Regions from separate parts of the Shewanella sp. SG41-3 genome, predicted to be linked through region 1. Evidence: predicted binding sites of a transcription regulator. Region 1 holds the regulator's gene; the other holds the start of a gene.
What was found. Region 1 encodes FliA, which starts transcription of late flagellar genes. Its sites were predicted from a motif close to CTAAAGNTNNNNNNNNNNNNGCCGATA; they were not measured.

Region 2: the regulator FliA is predicted to act here: its motif matches at 2,343-2,369, upstream of H5164_RS06205 (DUF5610 domain-containing protein).

What each region holds. Positions count from the first base shown of each region.
Region 1 covers NZ_JACJFJ010000010.1:95,807-101,269, reverse strand. Annotated here, with positions in the region: gene flhA (flagellar biosynthesis protein FlhA) at 1-1,574, shown strand, start outside; gene flhF (flagellar biosynthesis protein FlhF) at 1,604-2,989, shown strand; gene H5164_RS17630 (MinD/ParA family protein) at 2,994-3,875, shown strand; gene H5164_RS17625 (RNA polymerase sigma factor FliA) at 3,868-4,587, shown strand; gene cheY (chemotaxis response regulator CheY) at 4,632-5,015, shown strand; gene H5164_RS17615 (protein phosphatase CheZ) at 5,029-5,463, shown strand, end outside.
Region 2 covers NZ_JACJFJ010000003.1:49,569-55,031, forward strand. Annotated here, with positions in the region: gene H5164_RS06195 (Fe(3+) ABC transporter substrate-binding protein) at 1-669, opposite strand, end outside; gene H5164_RS06200 (ferredoxin--NADP reductase) at 885-1,634, opposite strand; gene H5164_RS06205 (DUF5610 domain-containing protein) at 1,678-2,307, opposite strand; gene H5164_RS06210 (FMN-binding glutamate synthase family protein) at 2,597-4,084, shown strand; gene H5164_RS06215 (hypothetical protein) at 4,234-4,440, shown strand; gene H5164_RS06220 (hypothetical protein) at 4,664-4,885, opposite strand; gene H5164_RS06225 (ABC transporter ATP-binding protein/permease) at 5,222-5,463, opposite strand, start outside.

The DNA of each region.
Region 1 (5,463 bases):
CCCAAGACCAGGCGCGTATTCGCCGTGCTGAAGTGACTCGTGAAGCCGACTTTTATGGTGCGATGGACGGTGCTTCAAAGTTCGTTAAAGGTGATGCTATCGCCGGTATTATGATTCTTGTCATCAATATACTTGGTGGCTTTGTGATTGGTATCGTTCAGCATGATCTGGATTTTTCTAGTGCAGTAGAAATTTATACTTTGCTGACCATCGGTGATGGCTTGGTTGCGCAAATTCCCGGTTTATTATTATCAATTGCAGCCGCGTTAATGGTAACGCGTCAAAATGAATCTGGTGATATGGGCCAAATGATGTTTAGTCAGATGTTTGACAGTCACAAATCATTAGCCATTGCTGCTGGGTTACTGTTTATCATGGGTATTGTGCCTGGAATGCCTCATGTGGCATTTTTGACCTTCGCATTTATTACTGCTGGTGCAGCGTACTTTGTCTACAAGCGGAATGTTGACAAAAAACAAGCGGCACTGACACTGGCGACCAAAGGGCCAGTAGAAGCTAGAGATAAAGAACCTAAAGAGTTAAGTTGGGATGATGTGCGCCATGTTGATACTATCGGTCTGGAAGTGGGATATCGGTTAATTCCATTGGTTGATAAGTCTCAGGGTGGTGAGTTATTAGGCCGAATTAAAGGTGTGCGTAAAAAATTGTCACAAGAATTAGGTTTTTTAGTGCCAGCGGTGCATATTCGTGACAATCTAGACTTATCGCCAAATGCATATCGTATTTCCTTAATGGGTGTGGTGGTCGGTGAGGCTGAAGTTAGACATGATTGTGAGCTAGCGATCAATCCTGGTCAGGTTTACGGTAAGCTTGACGGTATTGACACCCGTGACCCCGCTTTTGGTTTAGAGGCGGTGTGGATCACACCAGAACAACGTGAACATGCACAAACATTAGGTTATACCGTCGTTGATACCGCAACGGTTGTGGCAACGCATATTAGTCAGTTATTGAGTAATAATGCAGCCAAACTATTAGGTTATGAAGAAGTGCAGCAGTTAATGGATATGCTGAGCAAGAACTCGCCTAAATTAGTTGATGGTTTTGTACCCGATATTATGCCGTTGGGTTCGGTTGTTAAAGTCATGCAAAACTTACTTAACGAAGGTGTCTCGGTTCGTGATTTACGCACCATAGTGCAGACATTATTAGAGTACGGCACCAAGAGTAATGATACCGAAGTCTTAACTGCAGCAGTGCGTATAGCGCTAAAACGCATGATAGTACAAGAAATCTCTGGGCCTGAACTTGAAATACCTGTCATTACATTGGCGCCAGAGTTGGAACAGATGTTGCATAAGTCTATGCAGGCGACTGGCGGTGAAGGACCGAATATTGAACCCGGCCTTGCAGAACGCATGCAGCAGTCATTGTTAGATGCTGCACAGAAGCAAGAAATGGTAGGGCAACCAGCCATTTTATTGACCTCTGGTATGTTGAGGTCAACGCTGTCCAGATTTGTTAAATACACTATTCCAAATTTACGAGTGATTTCTTATCAAGAAATACCCGATGAGAAACAAATTAGAATTGTTTCTGCTGTTGGCCAATAGTGATAACGTCAGTTTATTGAGGTGCATAAGTGAAAATTAAACGATTTTTTGCCAAAGATATGCGCGAAGCATTGGCTCAAGTAAAAGAGACCTTAGGCTCTGACGCTGTCATTATGTCAAACAAAAAAGTAGCAGGCGGAATCGAAATTGTCGCCGCAGTCGATTATGATGAACCTAAGGCCTCTATTGCATCGCAAGCGCCAACGACAAGCTTTATGGATGTCAGTGAGGATCGCGTCTCAATAGGCGCAAAGCCTGTAATGAAAGCTCAATCTAAGGTAAATCCGCCACCGGAAGCAGATTCTCTTCAAGCATTGCTTGAAAAACAGCATAATCGCATGAAACAACAAATGTCTGTTCGCCAAGATGAACCTGAATTACCTGAGTGGGCGCGTCAATTACAAGGGGCAAAGTCAGCTAAGCCTACATCAACGTTAAAAGCGCAAGCCGCGCCTGAACATGCTAAAAAAACCAATAGAAATCAATCTGATGATATGGACGCGTTACGTGAAGAAATGGCTTCATTACGTAACTTATTGACTCATCAAGTGTCATCGTTAATGAAAGACCAAAAAAAGCGTACCGATCCAGTTGGTGCTATGCTTGAAAGTAAATTGATTGCCGCAGAGTTTTCTCCTGCAGTTGCTGCTAAACTAGCAGGATTGAGTCAACATTATACGCCAGCCGACTTAGTAAGAGCGCTACCGCAAAGCTTAGCTAACTTACTCGACAACCAAGGTGATGATATTGTCAAACGTGGGGGGGTGGTCGCTTTTGTTGGCCCAACAGGTGTAGGTAAGACGACTTCTTTAGCTAAAATAGCAGCTCGATTTGCTGCCCATCATGGCCCCGAGCAGGTGGCATTGATTACCACAGATCATTATCGTATTGGTGCCTATGAGCAATTAGCAACTTATGGCAAAATAATGGGCTGTCCGGTGAAACAAGCACATGATTTAGCCGAATTAGAACAAATTCTTTATCAATTTAGGAATCGTAAGTTAGTATTAATCGATACCGCCGGTATGGGGCAGCGAGATATGCGCTTATATCAGCAACTTGATAATTTGACGGCAAATAGTAGGATCCCCATTCGGAGTTACTTAGTCTTGTCAGCGACAGGCCAGCGCCGTGTCTTACAAGATGCTGTAGAACATTTTAAACGTATTCCATTAGCGGGTGCGATTTTAACAAAATTAGATGAATCAATATCAATTGCAGGTGCATTGAGCGTATTGATTCAAAATGAGTTACCATTAAGCTATGTTACTGACGGTCAACGTGTTCCTGAGGACATGAAAGTCGCAGATACACTAGAGCTAGCCAAGAAAGCTCTCGCGGCGTTAAATGAAACTGAACAACAATTATCACAAGACACAGTGTGGTCTAATGACACAGCCTATGCATTTGAGTAAAGATATGACTCGGGATCAAGCAAGTGGTTTACGTATGATGAATCAACCAAATAACGATAAAGTTAAAGTAATTGCCGTATCCGGTGGTAAAGGCGGAGTTGGTAAAACAAGTGTGTCAATTAATACTGCGGTAGCATTAGCCGAAAAGGGCAAACGTGTATTAGTACTTGATGCCGATTTAGGTTTAGCCAATGTCGATGTGATGCTCGGGATACGTGCTGAGAAAAATTTATCTCATGTTTTGTCAGGTGATGCCGAATTAGATGACATCATTGTACGCGGACCCAAAGGTATCGGTATTGTTCCTGCTACATCAGGTTCACAAGCGATGGTTGAATTGACACCAGCACAACATGCCGGTTTGATCCGTGCATTTAGTGAAATGCGGACTCAGTTTGATATTTTAATTGTTGATACTGCTGCCGGTATATCAGATATGGTGCTGAGTTTTTCTCGTGCATCACAAGATGTATTAATTGTAGTTTGTGACGAACCAACATCGATTACTGATGCTTATGCGTTAATTAAGATACTAAGTCGTGAACATGGTGTGTTCCACTTCAAAATTGTGGCAAATATGGTACGTAGTTTACGAGAAGGTATGGAATTATTTGCTAAACTCAGTAAAGTGACTGATAGATTTCTAGATGTTGCATTGGAGTTGGTGGCAACCATTCCCTTTGATGAGAATTTACGTAAAGCTGTTCGCAAACAAAAACTAGTCGTTGAAGCGTATCCTAAATCACCTTCAGCCATTGCTTACCACGGATTAGCCAATAAAATTATGACTTGGCCTGTGCCACAGCAACCCGGTGGTCATTTAGAATTTTTTGTTGAACGTCTTGTACAACGTAAGCCGATACAAGAAGGAAGAACGGGTGAATAAAGCCGCAGCGTATACTCAGTTCGATAACAAAACGTCTATCATTGAACAGTATGCACCGTTGGTAAAAAGAATTGCTCATCATATGCTGGCAAGATTACCAGCATCGGTGCAACTTGATGACCTGTTACAAGCTGGAATGATGGGGTTGCTTGAGGCCTCATCAAAATTTGATAACAGCAAAGGTGCTAAGTTTGAAACTTTTGCTGGCATTAGAATTCGTGGAGCGATGATAGATGAAATTCGTCGTGGTGACTGGGTTCCACGCTCAGTTCACCGTAATAATCGTCGAGTTGCACAAGTAATTGATGAATTAGAGCAACAGCTTGGTCGTGATGCTTATGATACTGAAATTGCTGAAAAGCTTGAAATGTCGCTCGATGAGTACCATCATATCTTAAATGATGTTTCTGTTGGTAAAATCATAGGCATAGAAGATCTTGGTGTTTCGCAAGATGTGTTAATCACAGATAATGAATCGCCAGATGAGGCCTTTGACTCGCTTGCTGAAATTCAATTCCAATCTGCATTGGTTGAAGCAATTAAGACATTGCCAGAAAGAGATGCGTTAGTGTTGTCGTTATATTACAACGAAGCATTAAATTTAAAAGAAATCGGTGCCATCCTTGATGTTAGTGAATCGCGTGTAAGCCAGATATTAAGTCAGGCAATGCTCAGATTAAAAGCTAAACTCAAGCATTGGACACAAGAATAATAACTTATTTAGAGCAAACGAGTGTCAGCTCACCGGAGGAAACCTTGGACAAGAATATGAAGATTCTTATTGTTGACGATTTTTCAACAATGAGGCGTATCATTAAGAACTTGTTGCGAGATTTGGGATTTAATAATACCCAAGAAGCAGATGATGGCTCAACAGCCCTACCTATGTTACAAAAAGGCGATTTTGATTTTGTAGTAACTGACTGGAACATGCCTGGAATGCAAGGTATTGATTTACTTAGAGCAATCCGTGCAGATGATTCGTTAAAGCATTTACCCGTATTGATGGTAACCGCAGAAGCCAAGCGTGAACAAATTATTGCTGCAGCGCAAGCTGGGGTAAATGGTTATGTGGTAAAGCCTTTCACCGCCGCAACGTTAAAAGAAAAGTTAGATAAAATCTTTGAACGACTCGCATAAGCAAGGATAAGTCATGCAGGCATCAATATCGGGGTTAATCACTCTCGAACAGGCCCAAGAACTTGTTGAATTGCTTACCTTAGGTCAGCAAGATAAAGCTGATGACGTCATCAGGGAGCTTGCTACACCATTGCAGCGTGAGCTTTTTGAAGAAGTGGGTAAGTTAACTCGACAACTTCATAGTGCATTAAAAGATTTTCAAATTGATAACCGTTTATCTGAATTAGCCAATACCGAAATTCCGGATGCTAAAGAAAGATTAAACTACGTTATCGATATGACAGAGCAAGCTGCTAATAAAACCATGGATGCAGTTGAAGAATGTCTACCTTTGGCCGATACCATTATCAGTAATATTCAATCAGTAACGCCAATGTGGGATAAATTGATGCGTCGTGACATCGAGTTGGGTGAGTTTAAATCACTTTGCCATGATGTTCAGCAGTTT
Region 2 (5,463 bases), on a different contig from region 1:
TAACATATTGCCGTAGTAATAGCTGTTACCGATAGCGATATCACACAAGCCTTCTTTAACGGCTAGTACTTGATCACGATCATTACCCTGAGGCTTACGGGCTAAATTAGCTTTGACCCCTTGTAGCCAGGTTTTCGTTTTCGCTTCACCATCATGAGCGATCATTGAGGCTACTAATGCGACGTTATAAGGGTGTTTACCACTGCGAGTACAAATTTTACCTTTGAATTCAGCTAAGGCTAAGTCCTCGTAATCAATATCAATTTTACCAGTACGATCTTTAGAAGAATATAAATTACGCACCCGCATAGTGAGTGCAAACCAATTATGTTGTTGTGAGCGATATTGAGACGGAATATTATGATCGATAATGTTGCTTTGGACCGGTGAAACAAGATCTTTATCAACCAACTCCATCAAGCGAGAAAAGTCTGATGTCAGCACTACGTCAGCAGGGGATAAACGACCTTCACGCGCTATCCGTTCAGCAATGCCATCTTTAGCAAATACGACATCAACGTCGATACCACTTTGTTGGGTAAATTTTTCAACAATGGGCTCAATCAGGAAAGCTTGGCGATAAGAATAAACCGTTAATGCCTCTGCGGCACTGACCGAAGAAGCCACACAAGCCAAACCTAATAATGCGACACTTTTTAGCAATTTCATTAATCAACGCTCCCTAATTGAAACAATATTGCGCCATCGCCGACGCGATTGATAATGGTTATCAATTGCGATAGGGTAAGTGATCATCTTCAAAGGAGCAAGTGCTGTTTCACTCGGGGCAGTGAATTTTCAAGCGAGGGAAGCAATGACCACAAAAATCAGTGAGCACTGTTGAGGCTCTGCCATCACGGCATTAATGGTTATGATTGATGCTATTACCAATATTTTTCGACTGTTATTTGCCCAGGAGCGCGTCGAAGATTTTTTGCTAATCCTTTTTCCACTAAAGCGATTTGAGCATCCGTTATCATGCCAGGGTTACCGCAGATCATCACTTGAGAATGCTCAGCATTTATCCCTAACCCCGCTTTCTGTTCAATTAATCCGCTGCTAATACCATCGGGAATACGACATGATAAAGCATTAGGATAATCTTCACGGGTCACAATAGGAATAAATACAAACTGCTGTGGATGCAGTTCAATAAACTGCTGGATGGTCTCTAAATAAGCAAGATCTTCACCAAGGCGAACACCATAAACGAGCACGACCTTTTCAAAACGTTGCCAAGGCCCATCAGTTGCCAGCATTGAGATAAAAGGTCCGACTGCGGTGCCTGTGGCAAAAAACCACAAATGTTTACCTTGCAAAGCACCATTTGGCACCTCGTCTAGAGTCATAAACCCTGTTGCTTTAGACGTCACTTCAATAGAGTCTCCTGGGGTTAATGCTTGTAGATCTGGAGACAGCAGCCCGTCCTCTACCGCAACAGCAAGCACTTCGACATAGTCCTTACCTGGTGGATTCACCAGTGAATATGCACGAGCAACACGCTTTTCATCTCGTATTTGGCTGAGCTTTATAAACTGACCAGCGATAAAAGGTTCGACATCGGCTTTGATCCGCAGTGAAAATAATTTGTCATTCCAATCAATGCGTTCAATTACTTTACCCGTAGTCCACATAGTCACGATCCTTTCACTGAGAGCCAATCTTAATCATAAGAGACTACGTCGCTTGAGTCACGCTTTGTGATTCATCTTTAGCAAGCTTATCTTGCTTAAATTGGGCTAACCCTTGCTGTATCAGTTCATATGTTTTATCCACACCAGCAGCTATGTCACCTTCTAACACCTTTAAACCAGACAATATATCGCTAGCCTCTTTAAAGCCTTGATCTATGGCATCACCAATTTTGAGCATAAAACTATCAACCTGCTCATCTAGTCCCATAGATTTATTTTGTTGTTGGTGAATAGAGAAAAAATTTGTGGCAAAGCTCACAATGCGATCAGCTGTTGCCTCTGGTGAGTAATCCACTCCGCTATCAACGCCCTTCTGAATTGCGTTATCTCCAAGCGAGGGGGCAAGTTCTTGGTTAATGGCTTCAATTGCGGCGCGATAAAGCAACGCCATAGACTTGTCACCCGCAGAAATACTCACTTCTTCCTGTGCGGCAAGAATACTGTTGTTCATCATTTGACGACTCAGTTGACTCACTGATACTTTAGCTGATGAATTTACCGCTGAACTTGTATTATTAGCTTTATTTTGAGTTGAAGCATTCGCTTCACTGGTTGGAGTATTGTTGTTTTCTCGTCCCTTCACATTTGAGGGCGCTGCGCTTTTAATGTCCATAATAGTGTCTTATTTAAAGTAACGGATAGCTTAATTATCGACCAAAAAATGCATACCTGAAGTCATAATGAAATAAATATACGATTTAATTCACTGCAATAATGAACATAAATGCTTCTTCGTTTTAAAACAAAGCAGTTAGATAGCAAGCAGAAAAAATAAACGATATAGTGAGATTATATTTGGCATTGCTAATATGGTTAATTAACCAGACTCAATTACTATCATTACTGCGACTAAATTACCGCGAATAAACACACAGTACTAGATTCAATTTAAGGACAATAATATGCCGCAACAACATTGGTTTATGTGGGGAATGGATATCTTCTCTGGTCTTTTCTTAGTGTTATTTTGGCTATTACTGATTGCGGTCATTTACATGTTTATTGCTGATAAATGGCAAACAAAACAAGCCATACGCCATAATTACCCTGTTATCGGTCGCTTTCGATATATATTTGAAAAACAGGGTGAGTTTTTTAGACAATACTTTTTTTCTCAAGATCGTGAAGAACTGCCATTTAACCGTGCCGAGCGCAATTGGGTATATCGCGCAGCAAAAAATGTTGACCGTACAATTGCATTTGGATCAACACAAGTTCTAGATAAACCCGGTTCAGTGATGTTCATGAACTCAGCCTTTCCAGTCAGCGATCATGACTCTCACAAGACAATAGACGTAACCATTGGTCCAGATTGCACCCATCCTTACACAACCAGTAAAATTTGCCATATTTCAGCAATGAGCTTTGGTGCATTATCTCGACCAGCGATTACTGCGCTATCTCATGGTGCAGCGAAAGCAGGTTGCTGGCTCAATACTGGTGAGGGAGGATTAAGCCCGTATCATCTTAAAGGTCATTGTGACTTAGTGTTTCAAATCGGGACAGCCAAATACGGTGTCCGAGACGAACAAGGCCATTTAGATCCTCAAAAACTCAGCGATATAGCAGCCCACCCTGAAGTTAAAATGTTTGAAATTAAGTTGAGCCAGGGCGCTAAGCCAGGGAAAGGAGGGATTTTACCTGCAGTAAAAGTGACCAAAGAAATTGCAGCCATTCGCGGTATTCCAGCAGGACACGACTCAATTAGCCCTAATGGCCATATTGAATTACATAATGTTGCTGACCTTGTCGATATGATAAATCAAGTAAGAGACATTACCGGTAAACCAACTGGCATTAAGGCTGTATTAGGCGATATGTCTTGGGTAACAGAGTTTTTGGATGAAATTGAGCAACGTGGGATAGAATATGCCCCAGATTTTTTTACTTTGGACAGCTCAGATGGCGGCACTGGTGCAGCGCCACAGGCATTGATGGACAACGTTGGGTTACCACTAAGACAAAGCTTGCCGTCTCTGGTTGATTTATTGAATCAACGCGGCTTTAAGCAACGCATTAAAGTCATCGCAACGGGTAAAATGATTATGCCATCTTATGTAGCTTGGGCATTGGCCACTGGCGCAGACTTTATTGCTTCAGCTCGCGGCAATATGTTTGCCTTGGGTTGTATTCAATCACTACAGTGCAACAGAGACACCTGCCCAACGGGTATCACAACCCATAATATCCGTCTGCAAAAAGGCTTAGATCCTAAAGATAAATCTGTGCGAGTGGCAAACTACAATCATTTCTTACATTATGATTTAACCATGATTGCCCACTCTTGTGGCGTAACGGACCCAAGGTATTTAACCCGTCATCACGCTCGAATAGTGCAATCGTCTGGAGTTGCAGTCACCCTTGATAATCATTACCGTCATATGCAGTAGAGAAGCGCATCAACCCCAGTAAACGACTGGGGTTCGCTACGCGCGATTACTTTGCCGAATATGATTAAAGGGTGTATAATAAAATTTGATGTTTGTCACAGTAAGCGGTCTTAGTGTGATTTTAAAGCGAAATCAAACAGAAGGATTTCATGTTGAATATCAAAAAGAATGCAGTAGATCTTAATGTTGATCTAAATGTCAAAAGCTTAAGTTTAAGCTGTAAAAACTGTAATCGAATGACAGAAATCGAAGGCGAGCTAGTGTGTTTTGAGCAAGGAAAAATTAAATGCTTAACTCTCGATCCGTCTCCTGCAGCATTGATAAAAATGGTGTGTATTAATTGGCAAAAAAAATAAGCCAGTCATCGTTATACTCTCTACTAAACCATTGTTTCAGCCAATCCTCTTGTACTTACATTATCCAGAAAATCTCATTTAGCGATTAATCCTCTTTGAGCATTAAATGAAATACACTTAAGCCAAAGCCAATACTTCAGCTTGTGATAACAGCCGCTACTAGAATATGCTTTTATTACACTCGATTAATCCCAAAGTACATGGGAATTGTATTGTGGGATGGCTAGATTGATATATTGCTCTTATCCAAGTCGCTGTCCATTGCCTTCGCGAGAGTCACTCCACGAGTCGTCACTCTTAAACCGGCACACAAATCGTTGTAGACTATTTTAATCGCATCATCAGACATGTTACGCCCTTTTAGCATTGCCATAATAGCAAACCAATCAGTTGTCACTTGATGTCGGGTGCCTTCTAGCGCCGCAATTAACGCAATATTATGCACAAGTCACCTCCATACACGAATTCGCACCTTTAATAAAATCCAATTGATTGAAAAGTATAGCTATCTGGGGATAATACACCATAAGTCGGACTATAGATTAACTGCGTTGATCACTGCCGTCAAAAATTTCAGTCACGATAGATCTAACAAGTCAGTTTACGCGCTATTCTTTGCTGCTTAAGTATTCAATTATAACGTTTAGCGTTATAAATAGCGGCCATTTATGTAAAACTTAAATGCTGTATAAGCCTTACTCATAGTCAATAAAGCATAAATGAAAAACAGTAACTTCGGTATTTTATTCCTTTATATCACCTAGCAACATAGCAACGTCCACTAGGCATGCGGCAGATTTTGTTGTTCATGTTGAATATGCCAAAGTCGCGCATAAAGACCTTGTTTAGCTAACAAACTGACATGAGTACCATGCTCAACAATCTTACCTTTACTCAATACCACTATTTGATCGGCATCAATAATGGTCGATAAACGATGGGCCACCACTAAACTTGTGTGTCCTTTAGCAGCATCTCTGAGCGCGCTGAGAATCGCTTGCTCAGATCGTGAGTCGAGAGACG